DNA from 2 places in the Brevibacillus sp. MS2.2 genome. Region 2 is predicted to be linked to the other one. Evidence: a T-box and tRNA genes for the amino acid it is inferred to sense, from the RefSeq annotation. Region 2 holds a T-box; the other holds one or more tRNA genes.
The links. The T-box of region 2 lies ahead of thrS (threonine--tRNA ligase). A T-box ahead of a tRNA ligase gene usually reads a tRNA of that ligase, here a tRNA-Thr.
Positions count from the first base shown of each region.

Region 1: it has a tRNA-Thr gene. The T-box ahead of thrS (threonine--tRNA ligase) is inferred to sense a tRNA for this amino acid. The anticodon was not compared.

Region 1 covers NZ_JABSUZ010000005.1:159,568-163,992, forward strand. Annotated here, with positions in the region: gene HP568_RS06385 (hypothetical protein) at 1-652, opposite strand, end outside; gene HP568_RS06390 (VanW family protein) at 679-1,308, opposite strand; gene HP568_RS06395 (NAD(P)/FAD-dependent oxidoreductase) at 1,447-2,493, opposite strand; tRNA gene HP568_RS06400 (tRNA-Leu) at 2,674-2,760, opposite strand; tRNA gene HP568_RS06405 (tRNA-Thr) at 2,768-2,843, opposite strand; tRNA gene HP568_RS06410 (tRNA-Asp) at 2,887-2,963, opposite strand; gene HP568_RS06415 (C40 family peptidase) at 3,140-4,048, shown strand; gene HP568_RS06420 (hypothetical protein) at 4,128-4,370, opposite strand.
Region 2 covers NZ_JABSUZ010000013.1:14,251-18,675, forward strand. Annotated here, with positions in the region: gene mqnC (cyclic dehypoxanthinyl futalosine synthase) at 138-1,244, shown strand; gene ytxC (putative sporulation protein YtxC) at 1,425-2,345, shown strand; T-box leader at 2,371-2,606, shown strand; gene thrS (threonine--tRNA ligase) at 2,667-4,425, shown strand, end outside.

The sequences.
Region 1 (4,425 bases), on a different contig from region 2:
ACAGCTTGTCTTGTTCGTCCTCTTCCACACAGTTTCGATAGCCTGGCCAAAGACGGGCATTTCCTCGTGCTTCTACTTCAATCACAGTATCACAAATAGATTCCAATGCACTCTCCAGGTCCATCTCTTGCTCAGAGCTCCAGGAAAATTCGTAATGGAAAATCACTTGCTGCTCTGTCGCTTCGGAGAGAACAAACGCAAACTGCTGCTGTTGTTCCACAACATGCTTTCTGGCTTCAACCGTCGCTTCTACCGAGAACAAACCATCCCATTCAGCAACCATATATGTAGAAGTAACATCAATCCACAGGGAGGGAGTATCATTCGTCCGGCGAAAAATAACAGAGTCCTCCCGATAAAAGCCGTAGCCAGAGGGCAGCGCACCTGAGAGCTTGAATGGGATTCCTACCGGCAAATCCTGTGGCTTCAATGCGTGGACGAGTCTCCCAGGCAAAAGATAGTAACCATCCTGCTGGCGATCTAACCGTTCTCCCATGACGAGAACTTCTTGATTGTTTGAATCACCTGTCACCTGAACGAACATCACGGCACCTCCCTCTACATACAGTATGGTCAGGAATGCATGACTCAAAACGAAATAGCCATCCATTTTTTTCCTGACGAAATGCCGAAAAAAACGGGGTTCATCCATAGGATGCCCCCTTTATTCCTGCTAAGCTACGCACGTATGATCGCAATCACAACAAGTTCGTCATCGTATGATTTTGCTTTAATTTTCACAGGGAAATCATACAGGTTGGTGAATTTAAAATCCTTATAACCATAGGCTACTGTAGCATCTTGACCCAGAGGTACGTATCCCACTGATTTGCTGTGGTTATGCCGTTCCACCATGATCATCCCCGCTTCAGCAGCGGCATTGTAAAGCGTGCTGGAAACCTGACAAATCCCGCCTCCATAGTCATCGGCGAGCTGGCCATTCTGAATAACGCCGGCCTTTTGCCAACCATCCTCAGACAAATTCGAATTTCCCACTATTTCATTGAAAGAAAACACCTGTTGCGGCTTGATTTTTTCATTATGAATCTTGCTCAATGCTTGCTTGATGTTATGTTTACGCGCATCTGTGCTGTTTTTCATCGAAGAGTAATAAAACCCGAGAACCTCCTCTTCCTTGAGGTCCATCTTCTCCACATACTTTTCCTGTAACTTTCCCTGCAAGTCGATAGCAGGAGATAACGGGTCTACTTGTAACGCCATTGCATGCTCAGGCGCGTAGTTCATACCTAGTGAGAACACAAGTGCCACTGTCGCTATCGTGATCGGCCAATGCCGAACTTTCTTCATTTCTACTTCCTCTCCCACATTTGTTGATCGATTTATATATAGCCTGTCATTGTTATTACACCTTGCCACTAACAATGTAACGTATGGGGAAAGCGACAATCAACCTGCAAATGTTGGGCTTTTTGGCCTACAGCAGTTCTACTCGTCGTCCTCATCCATAACCCCAAGGGCTTTGTTCTTTTCCTTAAAGCGCTGGTTATGGGAAGAAACATAGGCCATCCGATCTGCTACCGGGTCTATGTGCAATTTGGCACTGTTTACAGCCACAGCAGCATCTGTGAATGCTCCCGCGATCAACGTAATCTTACTGTCGAAGCTCGCAAAATCTCCCGCCGCAAAAATACCTGGCAGATTCGTTGCCAGGCGAGGACTGACAAACACGTTCCACTCATCCATGTCCAAGCCCCACTCTTTAATCCCGGTGAAATCGGCCTTCAATCCGTGATTGACGATGATGGCGTCTACATCGATTTGCTCCGTCTCGTCTGTCTCCAAATGACGTATCGTCACTTTATCGATCGTTTCTTTGTCTGAGCTTTGCAATTGCGTGACCGCATATGGAGTGCGAACGATCGCAGATGACTCTTTCATGCGCTTTACATTCCGCTCATGTCCACCAAATACATCACGGCGATGCACGACAGTTACGGACGCTGCGATTTGCACCAGTTCGTTTGCCCAATCGACCGCGGAGTCCCCGCCCCCTGAGATGAGGACGTGCTTCCCACGGAATGGCTCCAATTCCTGCACCGTATAATGAAGATTTGTCACCTCGTAGCGCTCGGCTCCTTCGATCTCCAGCTTTGCCATTTTCAAAATGCCTCGGCCCAAAGCCAATATGATCGTGCGAGTCCAATGTCGTCTCCCCGATTTTGCAACGAGTATGTACGTGCCATCTTCTTGTGGCTCCAGTCCAATAATCGCCTCGCCTAGCACGATGGTGGGATCAAATGTCTTTGCTTGCTCCACCAGATTGGCAACCAGCTTTTCACATAGTTGTGGGGGTACACCGCCCACATCCCAGATCATCTTTTCTGGATAGATCAACATTCGTCCACCGAGCTCTTCTTTCGCTTCAATGAGTTTCGTCTTCATATCGCGCATTCCGCTATAAAAGGCAGCGTACATACCCGCAGGGCCACCGCCAATAATGGTTACATCAAACAGCTCCAACTGTTTTGCCACAACTACCCCTCCACCGTCTCTCATGTTTGTTTATGAAACATCAAAAACAACATTGAAAATGAGATTCATTATCACATTGTGATTGTAATGGAAAATGGAGGAGGATTCAACATTCAAGAAAAAATAAAAAGGCTCGTAATTAGCTTCATCAGCCAATTTACGAACCTGTTGTTTACCATATGGTGCGGTCGAGAGGACTTGAACCTCCACGGTGTTGCCACCACTAGAACCTGAATCTAGCGCGTCTGCCAATTCCGCCACGACCGCATAAAAATGGTGCCGGCAATAGGACTTGAACCCACAACCCCCTGATTACAAGTCAGGTGCTCTACCAATTGAGCTATACCGGCACATTACGAGAAACTATGTAATTCGCACATTCTAGTAAAAGAATGGCGGAGCTGACGGGACTCGAACCCGCGACCTCCGGTGTGACAGACCGGCGTGAACTCCAACTTCACCACAGCTCCATGTAGTTTTGTCTCCAGCTTGCGGCGACTTCTGTAATATAGCACATTCCTATCTCTTGATGCAATAGTTTTTAAAAAATAAAATAAAGATTATTTTTTTCATAGATTTACCAAGCAAAATCCGCTAGAATTTTAGCTAGATATGCAGATTTTAGTAGATTGGTGGAGACGATGACATGAAAAAGACTTCAAGGCTACTCACCTTCCTCGCGCTCTTCACTCTGCTGCCTACTGCTGCCCATGCATCCTCATCGGCATATGTGGTATCAGCAGGTGATACGCTGAGCAAGATCGCTCGCGAGCATCAAGTAACCGTGGATCAAATCATTCAATGGAACCAACTGAACGATGATAGATTGTCAATTGGACAAACTTTGTCTATTCATGGTGCAAGCACTTCTGGCTCCATTGAGCCTGACCTTCCTTCCGATGTAGCTGTCGATCAGAATGACAACGCTACCAGTGAGTCGAAAGAACTAACCGCTGGGGAAAAAGCCCGCGTCACTGGTGATGTACTGAATGTGCGTAAAAAGCCTTCGACTGACGCAAAAGTATTAGGCAAGCTAAGATTCGGTTCCATTGTAGAAGTCGTAGAAACGGGTAGTGAATGGACGAAAATCGAATTCGAAGATCGTGAAGCATACGTTGCTACAGAGTTCCTAAGTCCAAACCTCACTTCTACCGTTTCGCTGCCTGCCGAGATAAATGAAGAAGATCTGGGTCGGATGAAGGAAATTTTTGAACCATTGCTCAATACACCTTACGTCTTAGGCGGAACTACTCCGAATGGCTTTGATTGTAGTGGCTTTACTTCATACGTTTTTGAGCAGCTTGGGGTTACACTTCCGCGCACTTCTGAAGATCAATTCCGTGGCGGTCAAGAAGTATCACTGGATCAAGCACAACCTGGTGACCTCTTGTTCTACGATGCGCTTGGTAAAGGACGCGTGTCCCACGTAGCGATCTATCTGGGTAATGGAGCAATCGTGCATGCGAATGGCGAAGATGTTCGCTATGGCAAAGTAGAATACATGCATAAGCTCTACCCGTTTTACGGAGTGAAGCGTTACGCTAATTTCCAGTAAGCTTTCCTACACATAAAAGCAAACAAACAGCCCTATCTGCCTTTACAGCAGTTCGAGGGCTGTTTGTCTTTCTTTGTGCTTAATGTATTTCGGTATTATGGGCCTGCTGTTGCTGCTGTTGTTGCCCTCCGATTTCGATTTTGCCCAACGCTTGCTTCATTTTGTCGAGCTGAAGCTGATAATCACGAACGACTACAGTAAGAACACTGACAGACTCCTTGAAATCCGGCTCGCTGCTTACTCTGTCTATGGCTCTATGTAAATGCAGCATCTTGTTCTCCGTTTCCCGTAATAGGTCGAGTAACTGCAATCCGTTTACCACGTAATCACCTCATCTGTTTTTTCTTACTTTCTCCTTCCCCTCTGTTCCCTATGCG
Region 2 (4,425 bases):
CGATTCCATGCCCTGTCTCTAACAGGGTTTTTTCGCGTACGGCAGCGAATCTGCCAGCACCTCGGGCTATAGCCGATGTCCCGGTATTGTGTTATGATGTGGGATGGAATTTACGTATGGTACAAGGAGTGATCCTTATGATCGATTCTATATTGGAACGTGCACTCGCAGGTGAACGACTGGGTCTCGAAGACGGTCTGGCTTTGTTTGCGAGCAATGAAATCGAAAAGATCGGACATTACGCTAATCTGGTCATGCAAAAGCATCATCCAGAACCGATTACGACTTTTGTCATCAGTCGCAACGTCAATTACACGAACGTATGTGACACGTATTGCCGTTTTTGTGCCTTTTACCGTCGCCCGGGCTCTTCTGAAGGATACGTTCTCCCCAAAGAAACGATTTTCCAAAAAATTCAGGAGACCGTGGACGTTGGCGGTACAGAAATCTTGATGCAAGGCGGTACCAATCCGGATCTGAAACTGGATTATTATACGGACCTCTTGCGTGAGATCAAGCAACGCTTCCCGCAGATTACGATGCACTCTTTGTCTGTAGCGGAAGTGATGAAAATCGCGGAAGTTTCCAACATGTCTGTCGAGGAAGTACTGAAAGAGCTGAAGGCAGCAGGTCTCGATTCCTTGCCGGGAGCGGGCGGCGAAATCCTCGATGATCGTACACGTCGGAAGATTTCCCGTTTGAAGGGTTCTTGGACAGAATGGATCGACACACAAAAAGCTGCACACCGTGCAGGTTTGCCTGGCACTGCTACGATGGTCATTGGTTTTGGGGAAGAGATGGAGGAGCGCGTACTGTCCCTTCTGCGCATTCGTGATGCTCAAGATGAGACAGGCGGCTTCAAAGCGTTCATCGTCTGGACCTTCCAACCGGACAACACCAACATGAAGGCAGTCAACAACACGCCAGAGGAGTACTTGAAAACACTGGCAATCAGCCGCCTCATGCTGGATAATATCGAAAACTTCCAATCCTCCTGGGTGACGATGGGCCCGCATTACGGTCAGCTTTCTCTCTCTTATGGGGCGAACGATTTCGGTCAAACCATGATGGAAGAAAACGTTGTTTCCGCAGCGGCATGTACGTACAAGGTCAACACGAACCAAATTTTGGAGCTCATTCGCGGCGCAGGCAAAATTCCTGCACAGCGCAACACACAGTATGACATTCTGCGCGTTTTCAAAGACGGCGAGATGGCAGAACGTGATTTTGTCATGCAAAACTAAATAACCTACAGACGCTTCTCTGCCCCCTTCTAACAAAGGGAAACTGGCAGGGGAGCGTTTTTTGGTTTTTGAATCAGGAACTTTTTACCTGCAACCTTCCCTGAGTTTCCAACCGTTTAAAAGTATATCGCTCCTGACGGGACATATACTGTAACTACAATGGCGGTTGGGGGGATGGTTATGCAGACGTTTCGCGTATTGCTGGAGAATGTCCCTGAGCATTGTGACACGTATCGGGCTATCGTAAATGAGATGACGGAGCGGGTCAACACTGCACCGGTGCGCATTACATACAGGGAGCAAGAAGAGAATGGATACCTCTTGTTCTACTTCCAAAGCTGGTGTGAGACTGAGTATGACGCGCAGACCATCGAGTGGGCGAGAGCCTTCGTTGCTCTTACATTAGCCGAATGGGTCATTCAGGTGAAAGAACCGAAAATTATGGAAGAAATGGCCGCTGACTTACTTGCTGCTGAACAGATGGAAACCGAGTGGGCAGAGATTTTTCCTTATATTCAACGCATGTGCCAAGAAGTCGAGCTAGATGGCAGGGACCTGCTAACAGCTACAACTCGCAAGGCAAACGTATATCGCAACGTTTTTACCTATCTGGAGGGAGAGCGAACGATCAACGTCTTGGGTTTCGTCCGGTTCCGATTGCAGGAGCATTGGAACGAGCTGTTCGAACTCGTGGAAACTGGCATTGATGAATATCTGGAAGACAAGCAATACCAAGAGTTCGTCGAGCTGTTGCGCTATTTCATTGCTGTACAGGAAACCAAGCAGGAAGTCGTTCATGTCGTTCCTAGTGTGGACAAACCTTTCCATCTTTATGATAAAAAAGGGGATCGACTTTGGCTTGAACAGTTGGATACCGTTCTGAACATGGACGAACAAAAATGCAGGGACGAGGATTATTTGGTCAGTGCTTTGGTTACACTGGCTCCTGAGAGTATCGTGCTCCATATGGCTTCGGAAAAGCCTGGGCTTGCACAGACGATCCGCAGTATTTTTGACAGTCGGCTCGTTACTTGCCACTCTTGTTCGCTTTGCCTATCCGAGCGACGCGTACTTGACGGGAATAATCCCTCTAAACTATAATAGCAACAACAACTTTACATCGCTTATAAATACGATGAGAAGGACACGGACAATAGTAAGGACGCTCTAGAGAGGCGGGCCACAGGCTGGAAGCTCGCTGCGAACTGTTATTGATCTACCACCTTCGAGTAGCTGCCGGGAACGAAGCGTAGGCTTTTACTATCGGTATGCCGGTTAAATACCGTTACATGGAATGAGGAGTCTGTTTTTGTGAACAGACTTGAAGTAGGGTGGTACCGCGAGAACACACTCGTCCCTTTTTGGGGATGAGTGTTTTTTTATTTTCTCAACAAAACAAGATACAGGAAGGAAGAATCCGCAGTGGCACAAATTCATGTTACTTTCCCAGATGGAGCCGTTCGTCAATACGACGCTGGGATTACTATCGAAGACATCGCAGGCTCCATTAGCTCTAGCCTGAAGAAAAAGGCAGTAGCTGGTAAAAAAGACGGCAAGGTTGTCGATCTGTACACAGAACTCACAGATGATGCAGCGATTGAAATCGTTACCCTCGATTCTGCTGACGGCTTGGAAGTATACCGCCACAGTACGGCTCACTTGCTCGCTCAAGCGGTAAAACGCATTTACGGCGCTGAAGTGAAGTTCGGAATCGGACCTGTGATCGAAGACGGCTTCTACTACGACATGGATATCCCGGTTTCCCTTTCCCCAGAGGATTTGGGCAAAATCGAAGCAGAAATGGAAAAAATCGTGAAGGAAGACCTGCCGATTCGCCGCAAAGTCGTAAGCCGCGAAGAAGCAACTGCGATTTTCCAAGAACTGAACGATCACCTGAAGCTGGAGCTGATTCGCGACCTGCCAGAGGATGCGACTATCACGCTGTATGAGCAAGGCGAATTTTTCGACCTCTGTCGTGGTCCGCACTTGCCGTCCACTGGCTTCATCAAAGCGTTCAAGCTGATGAGCGTGGCAGGTGCATACTGGCGCGGAAAAGCAGAAAACCAAGTTTTGCAACGCGTATACGGTACAGCTTGGCCGAAAAAAGCAGACATGGATGAATATCTGCACTTCATCGAAGAAGCGAAAAAGCGCGATCACCGCAAATTGGGTAAAGAACTGGGACTGTTCATGTTCTCCGAGGAAGCACCAGGAATGCCGTTCTACCTGCCAAAAGGCTTCACTGTTCGCAACGAGCTGGAGCAATTCTCCCGCCGTCTGCAACAACTGGCACAATACACTGAAGTGCGCTCTCCGTTCCTCATGAACGAACGTCTCTGGAAAGAATCCGGTCACTGGGATCACTACAAAGAGAACATGTACTTCTCTGAAGTAGACAACGCGACTTACGCCCTGAAGCCAATGAACTGCCCAGGTCACATGCTGATTTATAAAAACGAGATGCATTCTTACCGCGACCTGCCAATTCGTTACTCCGAGTTCGGGCAAGTTCACCGCCATGAGTACTCCGGGGCATTGAATGGAATGCTGCGGGTGCGTACCTTCTGCCAGGATGACGCGCACGTATTCGTCCGTCCTGATCAGATCGCGAGCGAAATCAAAGGCATGATCACTTTGATTGATAGCATCTACAAGGTATTTGGCTTCGAATACAGTGTGGCTCTGTCCACTCGTCCGGAAGATTCCATGGGATCTGATGAGCTGTGGGAAGCAGCAGAAAGCTCTCTGAAAACAGTGTTGGAAGAGCTCGGTATGGCCTATGAAATCAAAGAAGGAGACGGTGCGTTCTACGGACCGAAGATCGACTTCCAAATTACCGACGCGCTGAAACGCCGTCACCAATGCGGAACGATCCAGTTGGACTTCCAAATGCCTGAGAAATTCGACCTGACTTATGTTGGTCAAGACAACGAGAAGCATCGTCCAGTTGTCTTGCACCGTGCGATGTACGGCTCCATGGAGCGCTTTATTGGTATCCTGATCGAGCACTACGCAGGTGCATTCCCGATTTGGTTGACACCAATCCAAGCACGCATCATGAACATCAGCGAAGTGCACATGCCATATGCAGAACAAGTAAGAGAAAAGCTGCAACAAGCTGGCATTCGTGTAGAGCTGGATGGCCGCAATGAGAAAATCGGCTACAAAATCCGAGAAGCAC